DNA from 3 places in the Amycolatopsis sp. TRM77291 genome. Region 3 is predicted to be linked to each of the others. Evidence: riboswitches for the same ligand, from Rfam matches in the RefSeq annotation. Region 3 holds a riboswitch; each other region holds the start of a gene.
What was found. Region 3 has a riboswitch for cobalamin ahead of metE (5-methyltetrahydropteroyltriglutamate--homocysteine S-methyltransferase). Riboswitches for the same ligand answer to the same signal wherever they lie in the genome.
Positions count from the first base shown of each region.

Region 1 (10,058 bases), 2.7 Mb from region 3:
TCGGCAACATCAGCGGCACGACGCTCAGCGGGGACGGCCGATCACGCTTGCTGCTCAGCATCCCCGGCGTCGTCGGCTACGCCCTGCCCGCCGCGCAGGTCCGGCACGCCGCGCTCACCGCCGGCGACCTCGTCGTGCTGCACACCGACGGCGTCGACCACACCTGGCGCGCCCCGGCGAGCGCCACGCAGCCGGCGAACGCGCTGCTCCTCGCCGCCCTTCTCGCTCACCGTCATCGCAATCCCCGCGACGACGCCGCCATGATCGCCCTGCACCCGGACCAGCTCGGCTGATGCACCCACACCTCGCCCGGCTCCGCCGCCGCCTCCGTACCGTCTGCGCCGAAGCCGGCGTCCCCGTCGAAGACCGCGCCCGGCTCGTCATGGCCGCGACCCTGCTCGCCGAACCCGCCTTCGACACCGGCACGGAAGTGACGCTCGAAAGCAGCACCGCAGACGGCCTGCTGGCCGTCACCGTGCGGCTCCCCCGCCCGGTCGAACGGCCACGGAGCAACACCCTCCCGCTGCTGCCCGACGCCGAAGACGACACGAGCCTCACCTGGCACCTCCCCACGGGAACCCCCCGGCATCCCGTCCCGGCCACCGACGACCGGGCCACGGACGAGGAGACCCTCGCGCTCATCGCCCGCGCCGACGCGCTCGCCCAGGAACAGCGGGAGCTCAAACACGAACTCGCCGAAACCAACAGCGGCGTGCTGGCCATGTACATCGAACTCGAACAGCGCGACGAACAACTCCGCCGCGCGCACTCCGTCATCTTCCGCGAACTCGAAGACGCGCTACGGCCAGGCCCGCCCGCCGTGCCGGGGCTCGAACTGGCCGTCCACTACTCGCCGACCGACCAGGACTCCCCCACCGGCGGCGACCTCTACGACTGGTTCGTCCTTCCCGGCGGCCACCTGCACATCACCCTCGTCGACGCCGTCGGGCACGGGGTCACCTCGACCCGCCACGCTCTCACCGTCACCCACGCGATCCGCACCCTCGCGCTGGAGGGCCATCCCTTCCCCGACCTCATCGCCCATACCGCGCGCACCCTCGCCACCATCGAACCCGATCTCATGGCGACCGTGATCCTCGCCAGGATCGACCCCGCGACCGGCGAACTGACCCTCGCCAACGGCAGCCATCCCGCTCCCGTACTGGCCACTGTGGACGGTCAGGCGCGGTTGCTGCGCGCCCCGGTCGTCGGCCGCGGGATCGGCTTCCCCGACCCCGGCAGCCCCGAACTCCGCCACCACACCCTCGACCCCGGCGACACCCTGCTCCTCTACACCGACGGCCTCGTCGAAAGCCGCAAGGACCATCTCGAAGGACAGGACCGGCTCCTGGACCTCGCCCCCGCGCACGCCGCCCTTCCCATCGGCGAGCTTCCCCGGGAACTGGCCGTCCGGATGCACGACGTCGTCCTGCACGCCGACGACACCGTCGTCCTCGCCGTCCGGCGGCCACGTTCCGATGGTTGAGGAGAAGGACCTGGTTGCCGCCCCGCCCGCGTGCTACTCCTGCGAATCGGCGAGCAGTTTCAGCGCGAGTGCCTTCAGTTCCGGACTCGCCTTCGCGGCGTCACCCGAGTCGAACGGCGGCCGCGGGTCGTATTCGACGGCGAGCTGGATACCGCGGGCGATCCGCTCCCCGGCCAGCAAGGAGGCGAGATGGAACGCGAGGTCGATCCCGGCGGACACCCCCGCCGCGGTGACGACCTTGCCGACCTGGACGTACCGCTCGGCCACGTAGCGCACTCCGAAGGTCTTCTCCAGGTAGTCCGCCGACGCCCAGTACGTGGTGGCCCGGTCGCGCAGCAGCCCTGCCGCGCCGAGGATCAAGGACCCCGTGCACACCGACGTGGTCCAGGTCGTGTGCCGGTGGACGCGCCGGATCCAGTCGAGCAGGACCTGGTTCTCCATGGCGGCGACCGTGCCGCGGTTGCCCGCGCCCGGGACCAGCAGCACGTCCAGGCGGTTCACCTCGGCCACCGAACGCTCCGCCATCACCGCGACGTCCCGGGTGTCGGTGCGCACCGGGCCGCGGTGCTCCGCGATCATCGTCACCGTCGCGCCGGGCAGCCGGGACAACACCTCGGCGGGGCCGGTCGGATCCAGCAGGCTGAAGCCGTCGTAGAGCAGGATGCCGATCTTCAATCCTGAGCTCTCCGCCTGGGCCGTGCCGGTGCCGAGGCCGAACGCCGCGGCCGCCGCGGCTCCCGCCAGCACTGTCCTGCGCGTGGTCTTCGCATCGTTCATGCCGCGAATCCTGGAGCGGTCAGGGGACGATCGGGCGTGGCATGTCCGGCATCCTGCGAAGCTTGTCCCCGGAGAGCCCGTAGTGGTGGCGGAACGCCGTGCGCAGGGTCTCCGCCGAGGCGAACCCGCATTGCCGGGCGACCGCGGCGAGCGGCAACGCGGTGGACCGCACCAGCTGGGCCGCCGCCTCGGTCCGCGCCGTGCGCACGGTCCTGGCCGGGGTGCTGCCCAGCTCGGCGGTGAACAGGCGGGTGAGATGCCGGGTGGTGACCCCGGCCCGCGCCGCCAGCGCCGGCGGGCTCAGATCCTCGGTGAGATGCGCGGAGATGTAGCCCAGCAGATCCAGCACGACCCGGTTGCCCGGTGGCGGAGCGGCCAGGAACGTGCTGATCTGCGCCTGGTCGGCCGGGCGGTGCAGATAGGTCACCAGTTCACGGGCGACTTCGCGGGCCAGCGTCGGACCGTGGTCGTCCTCGATCAGCGCGAGCGTGAGATCCAGCGCGCTGATGACCCCGGCCGAGGTGATGACGTTCCCGTCGCGGATGTAGAGCGGGGCGGGATCCACTGTCACGGCGGGAAAAGCCGCGGCGAGCTGCTCGCTGTATCCCCAGTGGGTGGTGACCCGCCGGTGGTCGAGCAGCCCGGCGGCCGCCAGCACGAACGTCCCCGTGCACACCGACGCGACCCGCCGGCTTCGTTCCGCCAGCCGCCGCACCTGCGTCAGCAGTCGCTCGTCCTTGGCCGCCGCCTCCGTTCCCGCGCCCCCGACCACGAGCATCGTGTCCATCCGCCCCGGCACCTCGGCCAGCCGCCGCACACCGGCGAGCAGGATCCCCGACGAACTCCGCGTCGTCCGCCCGTGCACCGTGGCCAGTTCGACGGCATACGGCGGCGCGGCACCGTGCGAGTTCGCGATCTCCAACGCCCCGCTGGGACAGGCGACATCGAGTATCTGCGCGCCGTCGAAGGCGACGATCACCACGCGGCGCACCGATTCCGTTCCAGACCCCACAGGGCGAACCTACTCGCCGGCTGCCTGATCCTGGGCAGGCTTTCCCCACGCTGGACGACACGTCGCCGCGCGATGACCACAGTGGACACCCGCCGCGAATGCTCCGTTCGCCGTATCCGATGCGGCGAAGGACGCCTTCGTCCCGGCAGGGCTCAGTCGGCCGCGAGGATTTCGGCCAGCCGGACGGTGTCCTGGAGATAGCGCTCGTACGGAAAGCCCGCCGCGATGAGCCCTTCGCGCAACTCGTCGTAAAGCGGCTTTCCCGCCGCGTGGAAGGCTTTCCGGCCGAGATCGGTGAGCCGGACCAGCCGGCGGCGCGCGTGCTCGGGGTCGACGGTGATCCGCACCAGACCGTCCGCTTCGAGTGGCCGCAGGGCCCGGCTGATCGCCGGGTCGGACACCGACAGCGCCTGGGCGAGCCGGTGCTGCGTCGCCGGCTCGATTTCCTCGAGCGTGCCCAGAAGCCGTATCTGGCTGTAGGTCAAACCGCCGGGGTCATCGGCGCGCCGCCGGGCGGCTTCGCCCATCAGCATGACCACCCGGTGCAGCAGGTCCGCGAGTCCGTCGTCCACGGCGTCACCCTACCATCAGTGTTGACGGGTTAATATTAACCAGGTAAGACTGATGCCATGAACTACTTCACCCAATCCGCCTTCCCCCTGGTCTGGGTCGTCGTGCCCGCCGCCGGAGCGTTCCTCCGCGCCCGCCACGCGACGTCGTCTCAGGAGCGGCTCGAAATCTGGCAGCGCTGGTGGGCCATCGGCGCCTTCGGCTGCGGCAGCCTGTGGATGACGGTCGCTTTCCTCGCCTTCCCGGACGTCATGGCCACGGCGATCGGCTTCGAGCGGACGCCGTTCATGTTCGAGATCGCCTTCGCCAACCTCGCCCTGGCCGTCCTGGGCTTCCGGGCCGCCTCGGCCTCCGCGCGCGAACGCCTCACCATCGGCATCGCCGGCGGGATGTTCCTCTGGGGAGCCGCGATCGGCCACGTCTACCAATGGTTCGCCAACGGTGACCACGCCCCCGGCAACACCGGCGGTGTACTCGTCACCGACGTCCTGCTCCCGGCGGTCATGATCGTCCTGGCCCTGCGATCGCGACGCCTCGCCGCGAAGATCGCCGCCTGAGGCCCTCATCATGACGACACAGACCGGCCACGCGATCGGGAAGGCCGCCGCCGAGCGGCTCGGCATCTTCGTAGACGCGGTGATCGCGATCGCGCTCACCTTGCTGGCGCTGGACCTCCCGATCCCCCACGGCGACACCACCGGCGCCATGCTGGGCTCGATCTCGGCCCACGGCAAGGAATACATCGCCTTCGCGCTCAGCTTCGTGGTGATCTCCGCGCACTGGCGCGCGCACCACGAGATCTTCCCCTACGTCCGCTCGCTGAACGGGCGCCTGATCAGCCTCACCCTGGCCTGGTTGTTCATGCAGGTCCTGATGCCGTTCGCGACGCGGGTCATCACCGCCGAGGGAGCCTTCCCGCTCCGGTTCAGCGTGTACGCCACGGTGCAGGTCCTGGCCTCCGCGTCGTTCGCGCTGATCATCCGGGAGATCCGGCGCGGACACCTGTACGGGACCGGCGGGCCGCCGAAGGTGTTCGCCCAAAGCCTGACGCGCAGCGTCTGCCTGGCCGCGGTGTTCGGGTTCTCCGTACCCGTCCCGTTCCTGACGAACGGCGCCGCCGCCTACCTGTGCTGGCTCGCGGCGCCTGTCGCGCTCGCCGTCGCCCGCCGCGTCCAGGACCACCGGCCGTCCGCCACTTGAGCGGCCGGATCGGGGTCAGCGCAGGGCCACCAGGACGTAGTCGTCGCCGAACTGCCATACCGGGGCCACTTCGGCGAAACCCGCTTCCCGGAGCAGCCTGGTGTGTTCCTGCGGGCTCAACCGGTTGCCGTAGCCGGTCGAAATGCCGCGCAACTCGTCGGCCGTGAACCGCTCACGCAGCGCGGGATCCGCGGCGACCGCGGCCCACCAGGCCTTCCATTCCTCGTTGGCGCCGACCCCGGCACGCTCCGCCCGCCGGTTCTTGACGACCTCGGCGAGTTCGCGGATGGCAGGCTGTTCGTCGTAGAAGTGATCACCGTTGACGAGCGCTCCGCCCTCCCTCAGCGCTCCGGCGAGGTCACGGTAGACCTCGGCGAGCCGCTCGGGACGCAGCCAGTGCAACGCGGTCGTCGAGACCGCGGCGTCGACCTGCCCCCACTTCAGCCGGCCGCTCTCGGCGAGGTCCGCCTGGAGGTACTCGATTTCCGTCTCCGGCGGCCGGGTGGCCCTGGCGAGCGCGAGCAGGAAGGGGTCGTTGTCGACGCCGACGATCCGCGCCCGCGGGAGCCGCCCGGCTAGCCTCGTGGCCAGCGATCCCGGGCCGCAGCCGAGGTCCAGCACCAGCGGGTCGGCGACGTCACGGCATACGTGCTCGACGACGTCGATCAGCACGGCGAAACGTTCTTCGCGGTCGGCGACGTAGCGTTCCTGCTGGATGTCCCACCGGCGCACCCAGTCCGCCGCGAGTTTCCCGTCCACCGGCCTCCCCTTCGTGATCTTGATCCTGTGTAGCACATCCCGGTCATGGGTTACCGTGGGCGCCACAACGCAAGAAGGTGCCCGTCGGGGGAAGCCGGTGTGAATCCGGCGCTGACCCGCAACCGTGATCGGCCTGGGAGCACTCCCGGTGCCGAGAGCCGGACTGCCCGCCGGGTACTGCCAGCCCCAACTGTCGTGGAGTACGGAGCGGGGTCCCGTTCACGTGCGGCCGCGCGCCCGGGACAGTGCTCGATGTCCCGGAGGTTCCTATGACGCGTCATCCGCTCACCCGACGGCGGCTCCTCGCCCTGGCCGCCCTCACGCCGTTGGCCGCGTGCGGGACCACGCCGGCGGACACGGGCCGGTTGAGGGTCGCGTTCGCCGCGGGCGGCTCGAAGGAGACGCTGGACCCGGCGCAGGTCTCCCTTTTCGTCGACCAGGCGCGGGCCAAGGCGCTCTTCGACACGCTGGTCGCCTACAACGCCGACACCTCGTTGCGGCCGCGGCTCGCCGAGTCCTGGGAGAGCGACGATTCGGGCACGCGCTGGCGGATCCGGCTGCGGCGGGCGGCCTTCCACGACGGCCGTCCGGTCACGGCGGACGACGTGCTCTACACCTTCCGGCGGATCGCCGATCCCGCACTGGCCTCCTCGTCACGGCAGTACTTCGCGAAGGTGGATTTCGGCCGCAGCAAAGCGGTGTCCCCCACCGAAATCGAGCTGATCCTCGCCGCCCCCGACTTCGAGTTCCCGTCGGGCTGGGGAGCTCCCGGCGCCGAGATCGTGCCCGCCGGGACGACGGACTTCACGGCGCCGGTCGGCTCCGGCCCGTTCCGGTTCGTCTCGTTCACCCCGGGAGGCCCCGCCGTGTTCCGCAGGAACGAGTCCCATTGGGACGGTGCGCCGAGTATCGACGAGCTGGAATTCGTTCCGGTCAACGAGGAAGCCGCACGCGTCAACGCCTTACTTTCCGGGCAGGTCGACTACGCCCACGACCTCGCGGCCGGAACCGCCGCCCGGTTGGCCGGTGACGCGCGCGTCTCGCTGCTCGAAGCCAAGGGAACGACGATGCAGGGCATGATCCTGCGCGTGACGCAGCCGCCGTTCGCCGACCCGAGGCTGGTCCGCGCCGTACTGTCCGGAGTGGACAGAGAGGCGCTGAACCGCGTCGCGCTGGCCGGCCGCGGCGAGATCGGCAACGACCTGTTCGGCAAGGGACTCCGCGGGTACGCCGCCGGCATCCCCCAGCGCGGACGCGATGTGGAACTGGCCCGCTCGTTCGTCCGGGAGGCGGGCGCGGAGGGGCTGGCCTTCGCCGTCGAAACCAGCGACGTCGACCCGGGTTTCGCCACCGCGGCCACGCTGATTTCCCGGCAGCTCGGGGAAATCGGGCTGAAGGTCACCCCGAACACGCGCGGGTCGAGCACCTATTTCAGCGAGATCAAGACCAAGGGTGTCGCCGCGCTCACCCGCACGGCGACCCTGCCGGTGCCGACGTTCCTCAACCAGCGCTTCCGGACCGGTGGTTCGAACAACGTCAACGGTTTCGCCTCGCCTGAGTTCGACGCCCTGATGGACCGGGCCGCGGCCACCGCGGACGAGGGTGCCCGGCTGGCGCTGTTCGGTGACGCGCAGCGGATCGTGCACGCGTCCGGAGGTCTGCTCGCCTGGGGGTTCAGCACCTGGACGATCGGCGTGTCGAAGCGGGTGTCCGGACTGGTGACCGCGCCGCCGAACACCTTCGACTGGGCGAGGTTCGACCGCGCCCGGCTGTCCTGACGTGCCGGGTTACACCGCCCGGCGGCTCGGTTTCGCGGTACTTCAGGCGATGTTCGTCCTGGTCGCGACGTTCGCCGTGACCGCGTTGCTCCCCGGTGACGCGGCGTCGGTCGTGCTCGGTGAGCAGGCCACCGAGGAGCAGGTGGCGACCGTGCGCCACCGGCTCGGCCTCGACCAGCCGGTCCTCGACCGGTTCGGGCACTGGCTTTCGGGGCTGGTCACCGGCGATCTCGGCCGGTCGCTCGTGACCGGTGCCCCGGTGACCGACGAGATCACCCGCCGCTTCGCCACCACCGCCGTGCTCGCCGGGGTGACCCTGCTCGTGCTCGTACCGCTCGCGCTGGGCATCGGGGTGACCTGCGGGCTGCGCGAAGGGTCGCGGACCGACCGGGTGCTCACCGCGGTCACGCTGTTCCTGCACGCGATCCCCGAATTCGTCCTCGGTCTGCTGCTGGTCGCCGGATTCGCCGTCTACACCGGACTGCTCCCGGCGACCGCGGCCGGTATGGACCTGACCGCGCGCCCCGAGGTGCTCGTGCTGCCGGTGATCGTGCTGGTCGCCCGGCAGCTGTGCGACGTCGCCCGGCAACTCCGGATCGGGATCGCCGAGCAGACCCGGGGCCAGGTGGCCGGGCACCTGCGTCTGCTGGGCCTGCCCGAACGCTCCGTGGTGCTGCGTCATCTCCTGCCCGCCGCCGCGGCGCCCGCCGTGCAGCAACTCGCCCGCGCCGTGGAAGGGCTGCTGACCGGCACGGTGATCGTCGAGTCCCTGTTCGCGATCACCGGGCTCGGCACGGGTTTCGTCGAAGCCGTGCAGAACCGGGACATCCCGCAGGTGCAGGGATACGTGCTGCTGTTCGCCGGGGTGGTCGTGCTCGGAAACCTCGTCGCGGACCTCGTGGCGCATCGGCTCACGCCGCAGCGGGAGCGTGCCACGTGGTGAAACGGATACTGGGCTGGTCCCTCCTCGCGGTGCCGCTGGCGCTCGCGATGGCCGGGCCGGTGATCGCGGGCCCCGTGGAATCGGTCGGGGCGCCGTGGCAGGCACCGGGCGGCGCCCATCCGCTCGGCACCGACGTCCTCGGCCGTGACGCGCTCACGGTGATCCTCGCGGGCGGGTTCCCCGTGATCGGCATGACGGCCGCCGCGCTCGGGCTCGCCTATCTGATCGGGGTGCCGCTCGGTCTGGTCGCGGCCGGGCGCGGACGGCTGGCCGACGAAACCGTGATGCGGTCCCTCGATCTTGTGCTGGCCTTCCCATCGCTGCTCGTGCTCATGGTGCTCGCCGCGACCGGGCACCGTGGGCCCGGCGTGCTCATTCCCGTCGTCGCCGTGCTCCAGCTGCCCGCGATCACCCGCGTGGTGCGGGCCGCGGCGCTGGCGCCCGGCTGCCGTACCGCCGTGGAAGCCCTGACCATGCAAGGACAACCGTGGTGGCGGATCCAGCTCGGGTACGTCGCCCGGCACCTCACCGGTCCCGTCGCGACCGACGCCGGCACGCGGCTCGGCGTGGTGCTCTACCTGCTGGCGTCGGCGAACTTCCTCGGTCTCGGCCTGCCCGCCGACTCCCCGGACTGGGCCGTGGTCATCGAACGCAACAGCGACGCGCTCTACACCTCGCCCGCGGTGGTCCTCGTGCCCGCCGCGCTGCTGATGGCGTTGTGCGTCGGCACGAACCTCGTCGCCGACCGGCTGCTCGCCGCCAGGCGGGTGATCCCGTGACCGTCCTGGAGATCAGCGGACTGTCCGCCCGCGCCGGGGAAACCGTTCTGCTCGACGACGTCTCACTATCCCTCGAACCGGGCCGGGTACTCGTCGTACTCGGCGCGTCCGGCACGGGAAAGACCACCTTGGGTCTCGCCGCGACCGGACAGACCCGCCCGGGGATCACGCTGTCCGGGTCGGTGGTGCTGGCGGGATCCCCGCTGTTGAACCGGACCGCTTCCGAACTGCGACGGGCGCGGGCCGGCGTCGTCGGCCACCTGCCGCAGCAGCCGTCGGCGGTACTGGACCCGGTCCGCCGCTGTGGGCCGGTGCTGGCCGAACTCGCCGCCCTCCGCCACCACGGCCGTGCCGCGCGGTTGGCGGCGGCCCGCACCGCGTTGGCGGAATCGGGGCTGGAACAGGCTTTGTGGCGACGGTTCCCGCATCAGTTGTCCGGCGGGCAGCAGCAGCGCATGGCCCTCGCCACCACTCTCGTGAACCGGCCCCGGGTGCTGGTCCTCGACGAGCCGACCAGTGGTCTCGACGCGGCGAACAGGGCCGTGCTCACCGCCCGGCTCGCGGAGCTTTCCCGGGCCGGGACGGCGTTGCTGATCCTGACCCACGACCTCACGCTGGCCCGCGCCCTGGACGGCGACGTCGCCGAACTCCGCGACCACCGCTTGGTACCGTCCCCGACGCTGCCCGACCCCGTACGCTCCGACAGCCCGCCCCCTTCGCCGTCTTCGCCGGTGCTCGTCGTCCGCGGGCTCAC
Region 1 is NZ_JBSZHF010000001.1:1,207,421-1,217,478, reverse strand. It holds gene ACXIZN_RS05815 (SpoIIE family protein phosphatase) at 1-293, shown strand, start outside; gene ACXIZN_RS05810 (PP2C family protein-serine/threonine phosphatase) at 293-1,486, shown strand; gene ACXIZN_RS05805 (DJ-1/PfpI family protein) at 1,520-2,263, opposite strand; gene ACXIZN_RS05800 (GlxA family transcriptional regulator) at 2,283-3,275, opposite strand; gene ACXIZN_RS05795 (MarR family winged helix-turn-helix transcriptional regulator) at 3,428-3,847, opposite strand; gene ACXIZN_RS05790 (DUF6790 family protein) at 3,905-4,402, shown strand; gene ACXIZN_RS05785 (TMEM175 family protein) at 4,413-5,045, shown strand; gene ACXIZN_RS05780 (class I SAM-dependent methyltransferase) at 5,061-5,804, opposite strand; cobalamin riboswitch at 5,829-5,993, shown strand; gene ACXIZN_RS05775 (ABC transporter substrate-binding protein) at 6,074-7,582, shown strand; gene ACXIZN_RS05770 (ABC transporter permease) at 7,584-8,525, shown strand; gene ACXIZN_RS05765 (ABC transporter permease) at 8,519-9,304, shown strand; gene ACXIZN_RS05760 (ABC transporter ATP-binding protein) at 9,301-10,058, shown strand, end outside.
Region 1: another riboswitch for cobalamin. It lies ahead of ACXIZN_RS05775 (ABC transporter substrate-binding protein); the one in region 3 lies ahead of metE (5-methyltetrahydropteroyltriglutamate--homocysteine S-methyltransferase).

Region 2 (10,058 bases), 2.6 Mb from region 3:
AGGCTCGGTGGTGATCTGAGCGGCTACCGGGCCCTCGCCCGGACGGTCCCGGCGGGCGACGAGCTGGCCTCCGCCCATTTCCACGGTCTCACCTCGGTTTACGCCGGCCGCCACGAGGACGCCGTCGCTCCGTTGACGGACGCCGTCGCCAAAGGGATGGCCGGCTCGGACGTCGCCGGCGCCGTCTGGGCGGCCGAAGCGGCCTTCGCCCGCGGGCATGCCGAACGGGCGCACGAATACGCGGCCGCGGCCGTGAGCCGCGCGCGCCTCGGCAAACGGCACGCGGAACTGCCGTGGGCGCTGATCTACCTGTCGCTCTCGGCGATCGCGCTCGACCGAATCCCCTGTGCGCGGGCGGCGTCCCGCGACGGGCTGCGCGCACCGCACAACCTGCGGATGGAGCATCTGACGCTGCTGGGCCTGGCCGCCGCCCTGCTCGGTGACCGCGTACCGGAGCTGGGCGAGGCGGCCGAGGGGATCGCCGAACGCGGCCTCGGCAGGCCCGCCGCGGTCGCCGCGTGGGCGAACGCCTGTCTGGACCTTGCCGAGGACCGGCCCGACGACGCGTTGAGCAGGCTCGAAGATCTCGCTTCGGGTGTCTCCGGCGACCAGCCGGTGATCCGGGTGCTGGCCACGCCGCAACTCGTCGAAGCGGCCGTCTGTTCCGGGCGGCCCGAACGCGCGCTGGCCGCGCTGGAGGTGTTCGACCGCTGGACCCTCGCGGGCGCGGAACCCTGCTGGCTCGCGCTGAGCCACCGCTGTCACGCGCTGACCGCGCCGGATCCGGAGACCGCGGAACGGCGTTTCGTACTGGCCATCGAGGCGCACCGGCGGGCGGGTGGCGCGATGGAACTCGCCAGGACCCGGTTCGCGTACGCCACCCTGCTGCGACGGCATCGCCGGACCCGCGACGCCCGCGACCAGTTCCGCGATGCCCTGCGCGGCTTCGAAAACGTCGGCGCGGCCCGGTTCGCCGAACGGGCGAGGGCCGGGCTGCGGGCGACCGGCGAGACCGTCGACACCCCGCACCGGTCGCTCGCCGGGCTCACCCCGCAGCAGGACGCCATCACCCGGCTGGTGGCGGCGGGGGAGACGAACAAGGAGATCGCGCGGCGGCTGGTGATCAGCCATCGCACGGTGGATCACCACCTGCGGAACATCTTCACGGCACTGGGGGTGCGGTCCCGCGTGGAACTCGCGCGCCGCGTCGCCGCCGGGGAGTGAGGAACTCGCGTGATTGGAGCCGTAACTCACGTGATTGGAGCCGTAACTCGCGTGATCAGCGGCGTGACTCGTGAGTTACGCCTCCAAACACGCGAGTCACGTCGCTGATCACGCGAGTTACGGGCAGGCCAGGACCGGGGCCTGCGGACGTCCGCCGCCGTGCAGGTCGCTCAGCGGAACCCTGGCCAGGCCGAGGATCGCCTGCGCGGTCGCGCGCGGGGCGGTCGACGGGTTCAGGCCCGTGGCGTCGTAGGCGATCGCGCCGCGGTCCGCCTCGGCGCCGGCGCAGCCGGTCTGCAGTGACCGCAGGAATTCCCGCGCCTTGACCGCGGCGGCGGGACGGTGCCCGGCCAGCGCCTGCGCGGCGAGGCCGGTGCTGTTCGCGTTCGGCGCGTCGGTGCCGAAACCGAAGCCGCCGTTCGGGTGCTGCTTGGTGACCAGCCAGGAGGTGCCCTCCCCGGCGTTCACCGCGTCACCGGTGGCGCGCAGAGCCTGGACGACCGTCGCGGTCGCGTCGACGTCGCTCACGCACGTCGCTTCGCCGAAGTTCAGCGGGAAACCGCCGTCCGGGCACTGGCTGCCCGCGAGGAACGCCACGGCCCGCGCCGGCGCCTCGCCGGTGCGGTCCAGCGCCAGCAGTGCGAGCGACTGCGAAAGAGCGTTGGAGTAGTCGCCGTATTCGGACCGGTCGGAGAACCGGCCGGACGGCGTCAGCAGCGAGAGCAGGCCCGCCTTCAGATCGACACCGCCGAACGACGCCGGGTCCTTGCCGCGGACTTGCGCGGCGAGCAGCAGCTTGGCGTGCGCGCCCGCGTACGCCTCCGTGCCACCGCCGACGTAGGCCGTGGTGATCTCCGGTTTCGCCAGCCACGCGATCGCCTTGCCCGCGTTCGTGTCCGATACCCCGGCGGCGGCGAACGCGAAGACCGCGTCGATCGTCAAACCCTGGTCGGGGAACTTCTGGCCGCCGAAGTCGGCCTCGAACCGTTCCCCGTCGGTCAGCTGCCTTGCGAGCCAGCCCGCGGCGGCGTCCGCCTTGTTGTGGGTGGCCGCGGCCGCCGCCGGAGCGGCGACCAGCCCGATGCCGCACAGCAGCACGACAGCGAAAACCAAACGTCTCATGAGAACCCTTTCCCGCATTTCCACGACAGGAGTCGGTGACACCGCGCGACGTGGGTGACCGGGCTCGCCTGGAGGCACACCGTTGCGGGACAGCGCCGGACTCTCACCGGACTTCCCCCACGACCGCGCTGAATCGGACGAACCGAAGAGTACCGCCGAGCGCGAAGGACCGGTGTGATCCTGATGACCGACCTGGTCAGCGGTGCCTGCCGGAGGTGATCGAGTGTTAACCTCGCCTCGCTCGACAACAGAACACCGCCGCCCGTGACGGGGAAGCCGGTCGAAATCCGGCGCTGTCGCGCAACCGTAGGCCCTTCACCAGGGCGAGCCGGGATACCGAACGGGCGGATGAACGAACCACTGTCGCGATAAACAGGGGTGACCGCGGCGTCCCGCGCCGTCCTCCGTCACGCCGCAAGGAGGAGCCATGCGCCGCGGGTACCTGGCCGCGATGGCGTTCGCCGTCAGCGTCGGCGTGGTCGCCGCACTGCTCACCGGGACGGCCGCCGCCGCGAACGACCTCGGCGCCGCGAAGGCGAATTCCCGCTGGCTCGCGACGAAGCTGAAGCCGGACGGCACGCTCGAGAATCCCAGCGGCGGCACACTGCCGGACCACGGCGTGATGCTCGACGTCCTTTTCGCGATGTACGCGTCGGGTGACGGCGCCAAGGCCGAGCCGATCATGAGGTTCCTCGACGAAGAAGGCCACGCCACCGACTACTTCACCTGGGACGGGCTGGTTCCCGGGGGCGGGTACGACAAGGTCGTCGTCGGCGGCTCGCTCGCCAAGATGCTGGTCGCCGCGCAGGTTTCCGGCCGGGACCCGCGAAACGTCGACGGATACGACCTGGTCGCCGAGACCCATGCCGCGATCATGCGCAAGGGCCCCGACAAGGGCCGGATCAGCGACTACTCCAAGGATCCGGAGCACACCGGCCCGGTGAACAACGACGCGAACACGTTCGGCCAGGCGCTCGGCGTCATCGGGCTCGCCGCGGCGGGGGAGAGCGAACGTCTCGCCATCGACAAGCTGCTGACCCAGCAGTGTTCCGAGGGCTACTTCCGCCTCTTCTTCAAGGACATCCCGACGAACGAGACCGGCGACCACGTCACGCCGGACGGACGCAAGATCTCGACCTGCGACGAGGGGAAACCGCTCGACCTGTCGCCGTCGGACGGCGACGCCACCGGTCTCGGGCTCTCGGCGCTGCTGGCCGCACGGAAGGCGGGCGCGACCGGGCTCGACGCGCCGATCGCCAAGACCGTCTCGTGGCTCAAGGCGAACCAGACCGCCGGTGGCGGCTGGGGTGGTGGCGTCAGCACCGAAGCACCGAACACCAACAGCACCGGCCTGATCGTCCAGGCGCTCGCCGACGCCGGCGGCGCGGACGCGGCGGTGAACAAGGGCGTGCGGTACCTCAAATCCGCGCAGGCGAACGCCGCCGCAGACTCCGGTACCAAGCTCGCGGGCGAGCTCGGCGCGATCGCCTACAACCCCGCCGACTACGAGTCCGCGCGCACGTCGGGGATCAGCGGGCTCGACACCTGGATCCGCGCGGGTGCCCAGGCTTCGCTCGGGTTGGCGCAGGTCGGCTTCTACGCGCTCGCGAAGGGTGACGTCCGGCCACCGGCCGACGTCGCCCCGGCTCCCACGACGACCACCACCACGACCGCGGTGACGCCGCCGCCCAGACCCAGGAAGGCGGGCACGCCCAAAGCGTCCACCGTCGTCCAGCCACCGGCGGCGATCGCCGCCCCGGTCACGGCGACACCGCCCGTCCGCCTCGGCGCCTACCTGGCGAACCGGCTCGCCGGCGGTGACCACGTCGAGGTGACCGAGGACGGCAAGACCTACGTCGACTACGACGCCACCGCCGACGTGGTGCTGGCCCTGCGAGCGCTTGACCAGCAGCCGGACGCGGTCGCCCGCGCGTCGCAGTTCCTGCTGAAGCCGGAAGCCGTCCAGGCCTATGCCCACGGCGCGCCGTATGAGCAAGGCGAGGCGTCCTATGCCGAGCCGCTCGCGAAACTCGTGCTCGTCGCCGAGTTCGCGAAGTCGGATGCCGCCGGTCCACTGCGCGCCGATCTGGTGAAGCTGCGCGGCACCGACGGTGAGTTCACCGACACCGGATCGTTCGCCGATGCCGACGAGACCGTCGAGCGGCATGCTTGGGCGGTGCTCGCCACCGCGACCGATCCCGGCCCCGCGGTCGAACTGCTCCTTTCGCGTCAGTGCGCCGACGGAACCTTCCCGAAGCATCTAGACACCGTGGAATGCGGCTCCGGCGACCTCGCCGCGACCGCAGCCGCGGTCACCGCGCTCGCCGCGCGCCCGCACACCGACGCCGCGCCCCCATCCCGGCGCCCGGACGGCTGGACCGAGCGGCGTGTGTCGGCGTTCGTCTCCGCGGTGGGCGCGCTCGGCGTCCGGCCGACCGGCGAGGGCGTCGTCACCGGAGAGGACGGAGAGCCGGACGTCGCGCTGAGCGCCGCCGTCGCCGCCGCGCGGCAGGCCGCCGGCCTCGACGCGAGCGGAACGGCGCGGTCACTGGGCAAGCTGGTCCGAGCCGACGGCGGTTTGGCCAAGGGATCCGCCGGGGAGACCGACTTCCCGACCAGTCTGGCCGCCGCGCAAGGAGTCGCGGGCCGCTCTTGGCTGACCGCGGCCGAGTCGCCGCTCTCGCCCGCGATCCAGCTGCCGCTGACCGAGGCGAATCCGTCCGCCGCACCGGTACTGGCCGCGGAGCAGTCCGGCTCCCCGCCGTCATGGCTGATCTGGGGGCTCGCCGGACTGGCCGTCCTGCTGCTGCTCACCGTGCTCGGCCTGGTTTTCGTACTTCGCCGTTTCACCAAGAAAAAGGGGGCAACACCATGAAGAGACTGCTCGCCGTCACGTCCGTCCTCATCGGACTGATCGGGCTTTCCGCCGCACCCGCGAACGCGGTCGACACCACCAAGGGCTACAACGGGATCTGCACCGGCCCCGACGCGCTCACCGGCGTCACCGTCGTGGTCGACTTCCAGGAGCTGGACGGTAACGGCGGGACCGCCGCGCCGACGATCACCCGCTGCTCGCCCAACGCCGCGCCGGGCACCACCCGCACGGGTATCAAGGCGTTGCAGGACGCGGGGATCGCGGTCGCCGGCACCGCCCGCTGGGGCCTCGCTTTCGTCTGCCGCCTGGAAGGCCGCCCGGCCGCGACGGAGACCATCCCGCTGTCGTCCAACCCGAACTACAAGGAAGCCTGCGTCACCACGCCTTCCCCCGGCGCGTACTGGGGCTACTGGCACGCCGACGGCTCCGGCACCACCTGGACCTACAGCACCACGGGCGCCCTCAACCGCACCGTGACCCCCGGCGGCTTCGAGGGCTGGTCGTTCTCGCTGAACAAGTCGGCGACGACCAACCCGTCGCCCGGTGTCACGCCGAGGAACCCGGCCATCCCGTGAGGAAGGTCCTTCCCGTGGTGGCGGCGGTCTTCCTGATCGCCGCCACGGCACCGTCCGCGCACGCCGTCGACCAGGGCAAGGGGTATCCCGGGTTCTGCAAGGACGACACCGGGGTCACCGTGGTGGTGGACTTCCAGCAACTCGGCGGCACGGCCATCGTCCGCTGCAATCCCCAGACCACGCGCGGCACCGGGCTGGACGCGCTCAAGGGCGCCGGTTTCCAGATCGCCGGGGTGCAGCGCTGGGGCGAGTCGTTCGTCTGCCGGATCGAGAACCGCCCGTCCGCGGCCGAGAACATCCCGGTCAGCGGCCGCGGGGAGTACCGGGAGCCGTGTGTCGACACGCCTCCCGCGCAGGCCTACTGGTCCTACTGGCACGCCTCGAACAACTGCGCGTGGGACTACAGCCAGTGGGGGCTCAAGAACCGCGACTTCACCCCCGGCGGATTCGAGGGCTGGTCGTTCTCCTTGAACGCCACCGCCAAGAGCAACCCCGTCCCGCGGGTCTCCGCCGTACGGCCCGGCACCGAGAGCCGGCCTTGCGTGCCGCGCGAAGAGGCCAAGCCCGCCACCGGCGATCCCGGCGAGCGGCAGCAGCGACCGCAGCCGGGGGACGGTCCGCGGCAAACGGCCGGTGCGGAACCGAGCGTGGGGGAAGCCCCCGCCGCGGGTACGGATTCCGGCGCGCTGCCGCCGCCCAAACCGCGACCGAGCGCCTCGGCGCGGCCGAAGGCACCGGACCCGTCGTGGAACGTCGCGTTCACCGGCGGTGAGCACGCCGAGGACGTCAACGCGGCGATCGAACGCGAGTCCGGGGCGAGCGACTGGGCGCCGTGGGCGGCGGCCACCGCGGTACTGGCGTTGTGCCTGGCCGGATTCCTGATGGCGCGCAGACGCAAACGCGCGCAAGGAGCCTGATGACGTCGTACTTCCTGCCGCGCGACCTGCATCCGGCCGCGTGGTGGGTGTGGGCGCTGGGGCTCGCCGTCGCCGCGACCCGTACGACGAACCCGTGGCTGCTGCTGACCATCGTGGCGGTCGCGGGGTACGTCGTCGTGGCCCGGCGCGGCGAGGCGCCGTGGGCGCTGGCGTTCCGGCTCTACCTGTACCTCGGCGCCTTCATCGTCGCGATCCGCGTGTTCTTCCGCATCGTGTTCGGCGGTGCCGAAGGATCCACGATCATCTTGCGGCTGCCCGAGATCCCGCTGCCGGAATGGGCGGCGGGGATCCGGCTCTTCGGCGACGTGTCCGCGGAATCGTTGCTGGGCGGGCTTTACGACGGGATGCGGCTGGCGGCGATGGTGATCTGCCTCGGCGCGGCCAACGCGCTCGCGAATCCGAAACGGCTGCTCAAGGCGATGCCGCCGGCGTTGTACGAGGTGGGCACGGCGGTGATCGTCGCGCTGTCGGTGTTCCCGCAGCTGGCCGAAAGCGTGCTGCGGGTCCGTCGGGCCCGCAAACTGCGCGGCGGTTCGGGGAAGAAGAAGATGAAGGCCCTGCACACCGTCCTCATTCCCGTGCTGGAGGACGCGCTTTCGCGATCGTTGCAGCTGGCCGCGTCGATGGACTCGCGCGGCTACGGCCGTGCGGGGCTGATCGAGGCACGGACGAGGCTGATCACGGGAACGCTGATGATCGTCGGCCTGCTCGGTGTCTGCGTCGGCGTTTACGCCACTTTGGACGGTTCGACGCCCCGCTACCTCGCCGCGCCGGTGCTTTCGGCGGGAGTCGTGATCGGGCTGGCCGGCTTCTGGTCGGCGGGTAAGCGGGTCCGGCGCACGCGGTACCGGCCCGATCGCTGGCACCTGCCGGAAATCGTCGTCGCCGTCAGCGGGATCGGGGTCGCGGTGACCCTGTTCGTGACCTCCAGCGTGAACCCGATGAACATGAACCCCTCCCTGATCGACCTGTCCTGGCCGTCGCTGTCGTGGGCGCCGTTGTTCGGGGTACTGGTGGGCGTGCTGCCCGCGTTCCTGACCCCGGCCCCCGAACCTCCTTACGCCGCACTAGAAGAAGAAGTCCGCGCATGATCGAACTCGACCACGTTTCCTTCACCTACCACGGCCGCACCGAACCGGTGCTGTCAGACGTGACGCTGTCCATCGGTGAAGGCGAACTCGTGCTGTTCGCGGGCCGGACGGGCGCGGGCAAGTCGACGCTGCTCGGCACGATCAACGGTCTCGTCCCGCATTTCACCGGCGGCCACCTCGAGGGCACGGTGTCCGTCGACGGCGTGACGACGCGGTCCCGGCCGCCGCGCGAGTTCGCGCATCTGGTCGGCGTCGTCGGACAGGACCCGCTCGCGGGCTTCGTCACCGACACGGTCGAGGACGAGCTCGCGTACGGCATGGAGCAGCTCGGCCTCGGCCCGCAGGTGATGCGGCGCCGGGTGGAGGAGACCCTCGACCTCCTCGGCATCGCGGAGCTGCGCAGGCGCGCGCTGCGGACGCTGTCCGGCGGCCAGCAGCAGCGGGTGGCGATCGGTTCGGTGCTGACCACCCACCCCAAGGTGCTGGTGCTGGACGAACCGACGTCGGCGCTGGACCCGACCGCGGCCGAGGAGGTGCTCGCGACGCTGGCCAGGCTGGTGGAGGACCTCGGCACGACGGTGCTGATGGCCGAGCACCGGATGGAACGCGTGATCCCGTTCGCGGACCGGATGATCCACGTCCCCGGCACCGGCGGAGTGATCGATGGGACACCGCCGGAGGTGTTGAAGGACATGCCCATCGCGCCCCCGATCGTCCACTTGGGACGGTTGGCGGGCTGGGATCCGCTGCCGATGTCGGTGCGTGACGCCCGGCGGCGCGCTTCGTCGCTGACCCTGGGGACGCCCGCCGCGCGAAGCGTCACCGTCGGCGAAGAGCTGCTTTCCGCGTCCGGGGTGGTCGTGCGGTACGGGCCGAAGGTCGCGGTGCGGGAGGTCGATCTGTCCCTGCGCGCCGGCGAAGTACTGGCGATGATGGGGCGTAACGGCTCCGGCAAGTCGTCGCTGCTGTGGGCGGTGCAGGGCTCCGGGCCCCGGCAGGGCGGCAAGGTCACCGTCGAAGGCAAGGACCCGAAGACGCTGGGCAGCGCCGCGGCGAGGGCGCTCGTCGGCATGGTGCCGCAGACCGCGAGCGACCTGCTGTACCTCCAGACCGTCGCCGCCGAATGCGAAGCCGCCGACGCGGAATCCGGTGCGGAGCCGGGGCATTGCCGGGACCTGCTCGACCGGCTCGCTCCGGGGATCGATCCCGCGTCGCATCCGCGTGACCTGTCCGAGGGACAGCGTCTCGCGCTGGTGCTCGCCGTGCAGCTGTCGGCCGCCCCGCGGATCATGCTCCTGGACGAACCGACGCGCGGTCTCGACTACACCGCGAAGGCGGCGCTGGCGCGGATGATCGCTTCGCTGACGGCCGAGGGCAAGGCGATCGTCGTGGCCACCCACGACGTCGAGTTCGTCGCGACGATCGCGCACCGGGTGATCGTGATGGCGGAGGGAGAAGTCGTCTCGGACGGTCCGACCGGCGAGGTGCTCGGCGGTTCCCCGGCGTTCGCCACCCAGATCGCGAAGATCCTCGGCGGGCCCTGGCTCACCGTCGAAGAGGTCCGATCGGCGCTTCCGCTGGAGGTCCCGTGACCACGATGGCCCCGGCGGTCCGGCTCGGCCCGCGCTCGGCGACCGTGCTCGGCCTCGCGTCGCTCGCGGGGCTGATGATGTTCGTCTGGCCGCTGCTGGTCCGCGTCGAGCCTCAGTCGATGCAGCACGGCCAGGACGCGCCGTTCGTGTTCATCGGGATCCTGCCGATCCTGATCGTCATCGTGCTGGCCGAGATGTCCGAAGGGGGCATGGACTCCAAGGCGCTCGCGATGCTCGGCGTGCTTTCCGCGGTGAACGCCGCCCTGCGGCCGCTCGGCGCGGGGACCGCGGGGATCGAGACCGTGTTCTTCCTGCTGGTGCTGGCCGGACGGGTGTTCGGTCCCGGCTTCGGTTTCGTGCTGGGCTGCACGTCGATGTTCGCTTCGGCGCTGCTGACCGCCGGGGTGGGGCCGTGGCTGCCGTTCCAGATGATGTGCTCGGCGTGGATCGGGATGGGCGCGGGACTGCTGCCGCGCCGCGTCACCGGCAAAGCCGAGATCGCGATGCTGGTGGGGTACGGGATCCTCGTCGCGTACGTCTTCGGGCTCCTGATGAACCTGTGGTTCTGGCCGTTCATCACCGACGCCGAAGTGCCGTACCACGCCGGGCACATCTCCTACGTGCCCGGCGCCCCGCTGCTG
Region 2 is NZ_JBSZHF010000001.1:1,369,466-1,379,523, forward strand. It holds gene ACXIZN_RS06595 (helix-turn-helix transcriptional regulator) at 1-1,224, shown strand, start outside; gene ACXIZN_RS06600 (prenyltransferase/squalene oxidase repeat-containing protein) at 1,342-2,346, opposite strand; cobalamin riboswitch at 2,379-2,504, opposite strand; cobalamin riboswitch at 2,592-2,706, shown strand; gene ACXIZN_RS06605 (hypothetical protein) at 2,774-5,221, shown strand; gene ACXIZN_RS06610 (flagellar hook-length control protein FliK) at 5,218-5,796, shown strand; gene ACXIZN_RS06615 (ABC transporter substrate-binding protein) at 5,793-6,713, shown strand; gene ACXIZN_RS06620 (energy-coupling factor transporter transmembrane component T) at 6,713-7,825, shown strand; gene ACXIZN_RS06625 (ABC transporter ATP-binding protein) at 7,822-9,417, shown strand; gene ACXIZN_RS06630 (ECF transporter S component) at 9,423-10,058, shown strand, end outside.
Region 2: another riboswitch for cobalamin. It lies ahead of ACXIZN_RS06600 (prenyltransferase/squalene oxidase repeat-containing protein); the one in region 3 lies ahead of metE (5-methyltetrahydropteroyltriglutamate--homocysteine S-methyltransferase).

Region 3 (10,058 bases):
GGTGACCATCCCAGGGCACGGGAAGAACAAGATCAACTCGGCGTTCTCGATCGGCGGCCCGACGCTGCTCGCGCAGACCGTCGAAGGCGCCACCGGCCTGCGCATCGACCACTACGCCGAGATCGGCTTCGGCGGCTTCGCGAAGATCGTCGACGCGATCGGCGGGGTCCACATGTGCGTGGACAAGCCGATGGAGGACACCCTCACCAAGATCAAGATCCCCGCGGGCTGCCAGGACCTCCAGGGCCCGCAGGCGCTCGGGTTCGTCCGCATGCGGCACAGCGAGGCCACCCCGCGTTCGGACCTCGACCGCGTGGCCAACCAGCGGAAGTTCATCGGCGCGATGGTCAGCGAGATCGGCAGCCCCGGCACCCTGCTCAACCCGTTCTCGCTGTTCCCGCTGCTGTCGACGGCACCGGACGCGCTGACGATGGATTCGGGCGACCACGTGCACAACCTGGTGGGGCTGGCGCTGGCGATGCGCGGGATCTCCTCGGGCGGCGTCGTCACCACGACGGTGCCGGTGACCAGCGGTTCGGCGGAGAACTGGGACAAGACGAAGTCGAAGCTGCTGTTCGACGCGTTGAAGAACGACACGGAGATTCCGGACAGCGCGATCCTGACCTGATCCGACGGCGGGCCCCCGAAAACCGGAGGCGCCCGGATCGAAGGCGAGTCACCATGGGTGGATGGAAACGCCCGCCGAGACCCTCGCCGACGAAGCCGTCACCCTGCGCCGCTGGCAGCCGGAGCAGCTCGAAACCCTCGCCGCCGTCGCGGGGGATTCGGCCGCGCACCTCGGCGCGTGGATGATCTGGGCCGCCTACGGTTACGGCCGTCGCGAAGCCGCCGACTTCCTGGAGAACACCGCGAAGAACTGGGCCGAGGGCAAGACCTACGACTTCGCGATCCTCGCCGGGGAAGACCTCGTCGGCGGCGCCGGCATGATCACGCATCCGGACCGGATCGAGATCGGCTACTGGCTCGGCAGGCACCACACCGGCCGCGGCTACGCGACCAGGGCCGCGCGGCTCCTGACCGCCGAGGCATTCCGGCTCGGCGCGCCGGAGGTCGAGATCCGGCACGACGAGAAGAACCTCGCGAGCGGTGCCGTGCCCGCGCGGCTGGGGTTCACGACGATCGGCGACGAGGCCGCCGAACCGCCGCTCGCTCCGGCCTGCGCGGGCGTCAACCGGATCTGGCGGCTCAAGCGCCCTTAGTCTTGCGCTCCCGCAGGGCGGCGAGGGCTTTGTCGGCGTGCACGGTGAACTTCAGCTCGCTCTTGATCACTTCGAGCACCTTGCGGTCGGTGTCGATGACGAAGGTGTGCCGTTTGGCGTGCAGCGGGCTGAACTTGCGCCAGACACCGAACTGTTTCGCCACCACACCGTCCACATCGGACAACAGGGGATAGTCGAAACCGTGTTTGGCCGAGAACTCCTGCTGTTTGGCGACGGCGTCCGGGCTGATACCGACGCGGTGCGCGCCCACCTCGGCGAATTCCGCGGCCAGGTCGCGGAAGTGACAGCTTTCCGCGGTGCAGCCGCTCGTCATCGCGGCAGGGTAGAAGAACAGCACGACCGGGCCGGACGAGAGGAAGTCCGACAGCGTGCGCTGCTCGCCCTTGTCGTCGGGCAGGGTGAAGTCCGGGGCGATGTCACCTTGGTCCATGGACCGATCCTGTCACGTCAGTGGGCGGAGCTGAGGTCTGCCCGGGCGCGAACCCGCCCTGCCGAAGGCTGAGCGGCGCCCTGTCACGTCAGTGGGCGTGCCGTTCGATGAGCTCGTCGACCTCGTCCCCGGTCGCGGAATCCGCCACGAACGAACCACGCGCCGCGAGCACGCCGTACCGCCGCAGCCGTTCGGCCTGTTCGTGACTGAGGACGCCTTCCGCGCCGATACGCAGCTTCAGCTCCTTGGCCCTGGCGACCAGCTGGCACAGGTGGCGGACGTCGGCCTCGTCCTCGCCGTCGGCCAGCGCGTCGACGACCGCGCCGGACAGGATCACGTGACGGACCGGCAGCCCGTGCCGCGGGATCAGCTCCAGATCGTCCGAACCGGAGATGGTCAGCACCAGCTGAGCGCCCAGGTCGGCCAGTACGGCGAACGAGTCGAGCACCTCGCCGCCTCCGTCGAGGATGGATTCGCGGTCCGTGCACAGCCGCAGCGCCTGGGCGGGCAGGTTGTGCCGGTCGAGCTGTTCCTTGACCAGCAGCACCAGATCGGGCTCGATGGCCAGCCGGTTCGGCAGCCGAACACAGACGTCGGGCGCGGCTTCGCCGAACCTGTTCCGCCACCGCGCGGTGGCGGCGAGCGATTCGGCCAGCAGCCACCGGCCGAGCGGGATGGTCATCCCGGTGATCTGCGCGAGCGGATAGAACTCGTCCGAGTCCAGTTCGCCCTTCTCCGGGTGGCTCCAGCGCAATCCGGCGTTGACCGCGGCCAGCTGGTCGGGATTCGCGAGTTTCACCGTGGGCTGGTAGATCAGCGAGAACTCGCCGTTCTCCAGCGCGCCGGCGATGACCGCGCCGAGCTGGTAGCGGCTCCGGTCACGCGCGTCGAGTTCCGGGTCGAACAGCATCCACTGCGCCTTGCCCGCCTCCTTGGCGCGGTGCAGGGCGATTTCCGCGGCGCGAAGCAGGTCTTCGGGACCACCTTCGGCGACGCCGCGGACGACGATGCCCGCGCTCGCGCTGACCCCGATCCCGTGCCCGCCGAGGTAGATCGGCTCGACCAGTTCCTCCAAGGCCTGCTCGACCAAGGCGATCACCTGCGGCGAGGTGAAGTCGCCGCGCAGCAGGACGGCGAACCCGTCGCCGGACAGCCGGGCGACGGAACCCTCGTACCTCCCGGTGAAGACCGACGTGAGCTTCTTCGCGACCCCACGCAGCACCTGATCGCCGACACCGGCTCCGAGACCGTCGTTGATCACCTTGAAGCCGTCGACGTCGAGATAGACGAGCGCGACCTGCTCGGTGCCGGACCCGGCCAGCGCGGTTTCGAGGGCGTTGCCGAACGCGGTGGCGTTGGGCAGGCCGGTCAGCGGGTCGTGCACGTTCTGGTGCAGCAGCCGTTCCTGCAGCAGGTGGATCTCGTTGGCGTCGGCGACCATCAGCACCGGATAGGCCGAATCGGGCCGGTCACCCGGGAGGTCGGTCAGCGTCACGTCGACCCAGAGCGTGCCTTCTTCGCAGTGGTCCAGCAGCAGGCGTTCCTGTTGCGTCGGCTGGCCGTGCGTCATGAGCTGCGCGAGCCCGTTCCGCAGCCGGGCGACGTCGTGTTCGGCGGCGCCGAGATCGGGGATCTCCCGCCCGCGCAACGCGGCGGGACGGCAGCCGAGGAGACGGCCGAGCGCGGCGTTCGCCTCCACGATCACGCCGTTGGCGTCGGCGAGGGCGATCCCGATGGGCGAGGCGGAATAGAGCTTGGAGAAGCGCAGCACGGCGGGCTGATGGTCGGGCTCGGCCAGGACGGCGTCCTGGGCGACACCGAGCAGCAGCTGTTCGAGTTGCTCCTTGGGAAGCGATACTCCTTTAGTGTCAGCGAGCGTCTCGGCCCATCTCCGAGCGACGTCCACCAACCCTGGCGCGGAACCAGGTTCGGGCACACTTCACCTCTTAATGCGCGGTCGATGGCCAGCTCAGACCGGGTGTCCGAGCCCATGGACCCACACTAGGTATGAGCCGGCCGGGTGTAGTGCCACGGCATCATGCGCGATCCGGGGTGTCTACCGGCTGAAAGGGTGATCGCTGCTACACGAGTGGTGACCGGACGTTACCAAGAGTACTCGATAGTGGTTGTCCGATTGGCCCGGCTTCAGCGGGCCGTCAGCCGGATCGGCAGGCCGTCGGCGGGAACGGGCAGCGAGACGTAGTCCCAGCGCGCGGTGTAGTCCTCCGGCACCGACCACCGATACGCCCGCAGCATCTCGTGCAGCAGCGCCTTCACCTCGAACGTCCCGAAATGCAGGCCGATGCACTTGTGCGCGCCGCCGCCGAACGGCATCCACGCGTAGCGGTGTGACTTGTCCTCGCGGCGTGCCTCGCCGAAGCGGTCCGGGTCGAAACGCATCGGGTCGGTCCAGTGCTCGGGCGAGAAATGGTTGACGGTGGGGGAAACCCCGACGAGTGTACCTTCGGGAATGAAATGCCCGAGGACCTCGGTGTCCTTCACGGTCTTCCTGGTCAGGGAAGGAACCGGGGCCACCAGGCGCAGGGACTCCTTGATCACCAGGTCCAGCGTCGTCAGGGTCTCCAGCGCCTCGATGTCCGGCACGTCGTCGCCGAGCGAGAGGGACTCCTGACGCGCGCGTTCCTGCCACTCGGGGTTCTTGGCGAGGTGGTAGACGGCGGCGGCGCTGGTGATCGTCGACGTGTCGTGCGCGGCCATCATCAGGAAGATCATGTGGTTGACGACGTCGGAGTCGGTGAAGCGGTCACCGTCTTCGGTGGTGGCGTGGCACAGCGCGGTGAAGAGGTCGTCGCCGTCGCCCGCCCGTTTCGCGGGCAGGTTCGCCGAGAAGTAGCGTTCGAGGACCTTGCGGCCGTGCAGGCCCGCCGCCCAGCGGCCGCCGGGAACGGGAAAGCGCACGATGGCCGTGCCGGCGCGCACGGAGTTCACGAACGCGCGGTTGATCGAGGCCGCGTCGTCGCCGGACCGCATGCCCATGAACACACGCGTCGCGACGTCGAGCGTGAGTTGCTTGAGGGACCAGTAGATCCGCGGGTTCGGCCGGTCCGCCCACGCGGCGACGCCCTCACGCAGGGCCGGTCCCATCTGGTCGACGTAGCCGGTGAGCCGCTGACGGGTGAACGCCGCCTGCATGATCCGGCGGTGCAGGTGGTGTTCGCCGAAGTCGAGCAGCATCAGGCCGCGGTCGAAGAACTGCTCGATGAAGAACTTCCAGCCCTCCTGTGAGAAGGCCTTGTCCTTGTTGACCAACGCGATCTGCGTGGCCTCCGGGCCCGTGAGCGCGACGATGCGGCGGCCGAACGCGCCCATCCACGACACCGGGCCGTAGGTCTCGTAGCGTTTCAGGCCGAACTCGATGCCGAAGCGCATGAAGTCCAGCGCGTGGCCGACGACCGGCGGGCCCTCGTCGCCGAGGACGGGTTTGAGGCCGGGAGGGGCGGGCGCGAGTTCGCGGACCGGCCACGTCGCGCCGAGCCAGCGCTGATCGACCGAACGTGGCAGGGGGATCGAGGTGAGAGGCGGGACCCGCTCGCGCAGCGCCCCGGTGACCTTTTCGACGGCGTTCGCCATGGGTGACCATCTCCCCGCTGAGATCGGTTACCGCTCCACCATCGCACCCTTGTTGACGTCCTGACAATACCTCGATGGAAGTTCCGTGAAGGCCTCCTTCACTACCTTGAGGGTAGGGAAGGAGGCCTTCACGGACCGGTCAGGCCAGCTCGGCGCGGACCGTGCGGGCAGCCGCGACCAGGTTCCGCAGGGCCGGCTCGACCTCCGCGTAGCCGCGGGTCTTCAGGCCGCAGTCCGGGTTGACCCAGATCCGCTCGGCGGGCACGGCCCCGACCGCGGTCCGCAACAGCCCGCTGACCTCGTCGACGCCGGGGACGCGCGGCGAGTGGATGTCGTAGACGCCCGGCCCGACGCCGCGGCCGAAGCCCGCCGCGCCGAGGTCGGTGACGACCTCCATCTTCGACCGCGCGGCCTCGATGCTGGTGACGTCGGCGTCGAGCGCGTCGATCGCCTTGACCACGTCGCCGAATTCCGAGTAGCACATATGCGTGTGGATCTGCGTCGCGTCGTCGATCCCGGACGTCGCGAGGCGGAACGACGAAACGGCCCACGCGAAGTACGCCTCATGCGCCGCGGCGCGCAGGGGGAGCAGTTCCCGCAGGGCCGGCTCATCCACCTGGATGACGCGGATGCCCGCCTCCTGGAGGTCGTGCACCTCGTCGCGGATGGCCAGCGCCACCTGGCGGGCGGTCTCGCCCAGCGGCTGGTCGTCGCGGACGAACGACCACGCCAGGATCGTCACCGGACCGGTCAGCATGCCCTTGACGGGTTTGCCGGTCAGGCTCTGCGCGTAGCGCGCCCACCCGACGGTCATGGGTTCCGGACGTGAGACGTCGCCGTACAGGATCGGCGGCCGGACACAGCGCGAACCGTAGGACTGCACCCAGCCGAAGTCGGTGGCCGCGAACCCGGCCAGCCGCTCGGCGAAGTACTGCACCATGTCGTTGCGCTCGGGCTCGCCGTGCACCAGCACGTCCAGGCCGAGGTCTTCCTGCAGCCGGATGACGCGCTCGATCTCGGCCTTCATCGCGGCCTCGTAGCCCGCGTCGTCCAGCGAACCCGCCTTGTGCGCCGCCCGCGCTTTGCGGACCTCGGTGGTCTGCGGGAACGAGCCGATCGTGGTGCTCGGCAATGGCGGCAGTTCCAGCGCGGCCTGCTGTGCCTCCGCGCGCCGGGCGTAGGGGGAGCGGACGGTGTCCTCCGGCCGTAGTGCCTCCAGCCGGGCGCGCACTCCGGAGTCGGCGAGATCGGCCGCCGCCGCGCGATCCGCGGCCGCGGCACGGGCGGCGGAGAGATCGACTCCCTCTTCTTTCAGCGCTCGTCCGAGCAGCACGACCTCGTCGACCTTCTGCTTGGCGAAGGCGAGCCAGCCCTTCAGACGCGGGTGAAGTCCGTCCTCCCGCTCGACGTCGTAGGGCACGTGCAGCAGCGAGCAGGACGTCGACACGCTGACCGACCGCGCGGTGCCCAACAGGGTCGCCGCCCGGCTGAGCGCGCGGGCCGGATCCGTGCGCCAGACGTTGCGCCCGTCCACGACCCCGGCGAGAACCTCCTTGTCCCGCAGGGCGGGCTCGGCGGCGACGGCGTCCACAAAGGACTCGTCGGTGACGAGGTCGACGGCGATGGCGTCGATCGGGGAACGGGCGAGCACGCCCAAGCCGCGACCGAGACCGCCGAAGTACCCGGCGACCAGGATCTTGGGCCGCGCGGTCTCCTTCGCGAGCCGGTGATAGGCGCGGATGAGCGCGTTGAGCTCCCGCTCGGTGCGGTCGGCGGCGAAGGCGGGTTCGTCGAACTGGACCCACTCGACGCCTTCGTCGCGCAGACGGCGCAGCAGCTCGACGTAGCCGTCGAGGAGGTCGTCGAGCAGGTCCAGCGGACGGAAGCCCTCCGGAGCGGTCTCCGACGGCTTCGCGAGCAGCAGGAACGTCACCGGGCCCACCAGCACCGGCCGGGTCTCGACGCCGACCGCGCGGGCTTCGCGGTATTCGTCGAGCGGTTTGGTGCCGGTGAGCGAGAACGTCGTGTCCGGGCCGAGTTCGGGGACGATGTAGTGGTAGTTCGTGTCGAACCACTTCGTCATCTCCATCGCGGGCGCGTCCTGCACCCCGCGTGCGGCGGCGAAGTAGGTGTCGAGCGGCGAGAGGCCGAGCGTGGTGAAGCGCTCCGGCAGCGCGCCGAACAGCTCGGCGGTGTCGAGCACCTGGTCGTAATGGGAGAAGGTGTTGCAGGGGACGGAATCCAGCCCCGCGGCCTTCAGTTCCCGCCAGGCCCGGGTGCGCAGCGCGCGACCGGTGACCAGCAGTTCGGCCTCGTCGATCCTGCCCGCCCAGTAGCGTTCGAGTGAACGCTTGAGTTCCCGGTCCGGTCCGATCCGGGGGTAGCCCAGCACTGTCGTGCCGATTTCGGTCACAGCTCTCTCCTCGCGAGCTTGTCGTGAGAGCCCGGAGCGCGCGCAGGAGTGACCGCCGTTCGGTCGCGCCCATCCCACGAGGCCCGGACTCACGCACGCCGTCGGCGCGCGTACCACGGGCAGGTCTTCGGACTCGTGGGCGACTCGCTCGCGCCTACCGGCCGTCGCTTCCCGGGACGCCATGCCCAGTGCTTTACCGTGTCTCGCACGGTGACGGCTTTCGTTCCCACATACCGCTGCGGGGCAGTCCCGGATTCGCACCGGGTTCCCTGTTACCTCGACCGGCCGGGGAGGCCGGGCGAACCAGTAGCACTCCGGAGCGTACCGAGACGCGCTAGTGGCCCGCTGGACATGTGACGAACCGGACGCCACGCGTGACCAGATGGACGACACGCGTGATTGAGGGCGTAACTCTCGTGATTGAGGGCGCAACTCTCGTGATTGAGGGCGTAACTCTCGTGATCGGGGGCGTAACTCGCGTGTCTGGAAACGGAACACGCCGGGCGGAGGCCGCCCGGCGTGTCGTCCGTCTGATCACGCGAGTTCGCCGCCCAATCACGCGAGTTACGCGTTTGATCACGCGAGTTACGTGTTCGGGCACGCGAGTTGCGTGCGGGGGTCAGTCCCAGTCGAGGGCGCCGCCCGACTGGTACTCGATGACGCGGGTCTCGAAGAAGTTCTTCTCCTTCTTGAGGTCCATCGCCTCCGACATCCACGGGAACGGGTTCTCGGTCTCGCCGAAGATCGGCGCGAGACCGATCTGCTGGGCCCGCCGGTCGGTGATGAAGTGCATGTACTGCTCGATCAGCTCGGCCGAGAGCCCGAGCATGCCGCGCGGCATGGTGTCGCGGGCGTAGGCGACCTCGAGTTCGCACGCCTCGGTCAGCATGGTGCGGACCTCGGCCTGGAACTCCTCGGTCCACAGGTGCGGGTTCTCGATCTTGATCTGGTTGATGCAGTCGATGCCGAAGTTCAGGTGGATCGACTCGTCGCGCAGGATGTACTGGTACTGCTCGGCGATGCCGACCATCTTGTTCCGGCGGCCGAGCGAGAGGATCTGCGCGAAGCCGGTGTAGAACCACATGCCCTCGAAGATCACGTAGAACGCGACGAGGTCGCGCAGGAACGCCTGATCGGCCTCCGGCGTGCCGGTCTCGAAGTCCGGGTTCTCCAGGTTCTGCGTGTACTTCAGCGCCCACGCGTCCTTGTCCGAGATGGACGGGACCTCGCGGTACATGTTGAACAGTTCGCCCTCGACCAGGCCGAGGCTCTCGCAGATGTACTGGAAGGTGTGCGTGTGCACGGCCTCCTCGAACGCCTGGCGCAGCAGGTACTGGCGGCATTCGGGGTTGGTGATCTGCCGGTACACCGCGAGCACGATGTTGTTGGCCACCAGCGATTCCGCGGTGGCGAAGAAGCCGAGGTTGCGCTTGAGCATGGTGCGCTCGTCCTCGGTGAGGCCGTCGGGCGACTTCCACAGCGCGATGTCGGCCTGCATGGCGACCTCGGTCGGCATCCAGTGGTTGTTGCAGCCGGCGAGGTACTTCTCCCACGCCCAGGTGTACTTCATCGGCAGCAGCTGGTTGACGTCGGCGCGGGCGTTGATCATCCGCTTGTCGTCGACGTTGATACGGGCGGCGCCGACTTCGATCTCACCGAGGCCGGTGGCGTCGGCGGAAGCGTCAAAGGTGGTCATCAAAGCTCCAAGAGGGCGTCGTGAGTGGTAAGGACGGTTGGAACCGCCCTTACCACTCACGAGGATGTTTTACTGGCAGGCTTCGCAGTCGGGGTCGTCGATCCGGCAGGCGGCGCCGTCGGTGGCGACGAAGTCGACGTCCGAGACCTGCGGCATCTCCTTCGGCTCCGGCTTGGCTGCCGGGGCGGTCACCGGGACGGCCGGGACCGCGGCGGCGGGCGACGGCGAGACCGAGGCGGAAGCCGAGGGGGCGGGCGAAGCGGCGGGAGCCGGAGCCGGGGCGGCAGGCTTGGGCGTGGCCGGGGCCGGGGTGGCCGAGACCGCGTTCAGCTTGCCGTCGGTGCCGCGCAGGGTGCTCTTCTCCACGTGCGTCGCGGACCGAGCCCGCAAGTAGTACGTGGTCTTGAGGCCCTTGTGCCAGGCGTAGCGGTACAGCTCGTCGAGCTTGCGGCCGCTGGGCGCCGCGATGTACAGGTTCAGCGACTGCGCCTGGTCGATCCACTTCTGGCGCCGCGAACCGGCGTCCACCAGCCACTTGGACTCGATCTCGAACGCGGTCGCGTACAGCGCCTTCAGGTCGTCCGGCACGCGGTCGATCTGGCCGAGGCTGCCGTCGAAGTACTTCAGGTCCGACACCATGACCTCGTCCCACAGCCCGCGCTCCTTGAGCGAGCGGACCAGGTGCGG
Region 3 is NZ_JBSZHF010000001.1:3,951,454-3,961,511, reverse strand. It holds gene ACXIZN_RS18150 (LCP family protein) at 1-628, shown strand, start outside; gene ACXIZN_RS18145 (GNAT family N-acetyltransferase) at 690-1,220, shown strand; gene ACXIZN_RS18140 (peroxiredoxin) at 1,207-1,671, opposite strand; gene ACXIZN_RS18135 (diguanylate cyclase domain-containing protein) at 1,760-3,607, opposite strand; gene ACXIZN_RS18130 (cytochrome P450) at 3,817-5,262, opposite strand; gene metE (5-methyltetrahydropteroyltriglutamate--homocysteine S-methyltransferase) at 5,402-7,675, opposite strand; cobalamin riboswitch at 7,777-7,998, opposite strand; gene ACXIZN_RS18120 (ribonucleotide-diphosphate reductase subunit beta) at 8,295-9,371, opposite strand; gene ACXIZN_RS18115 (ribonucleoside-diphosphate reductase subunit alpha) at 9,441-10,058, opposite strand, start outside.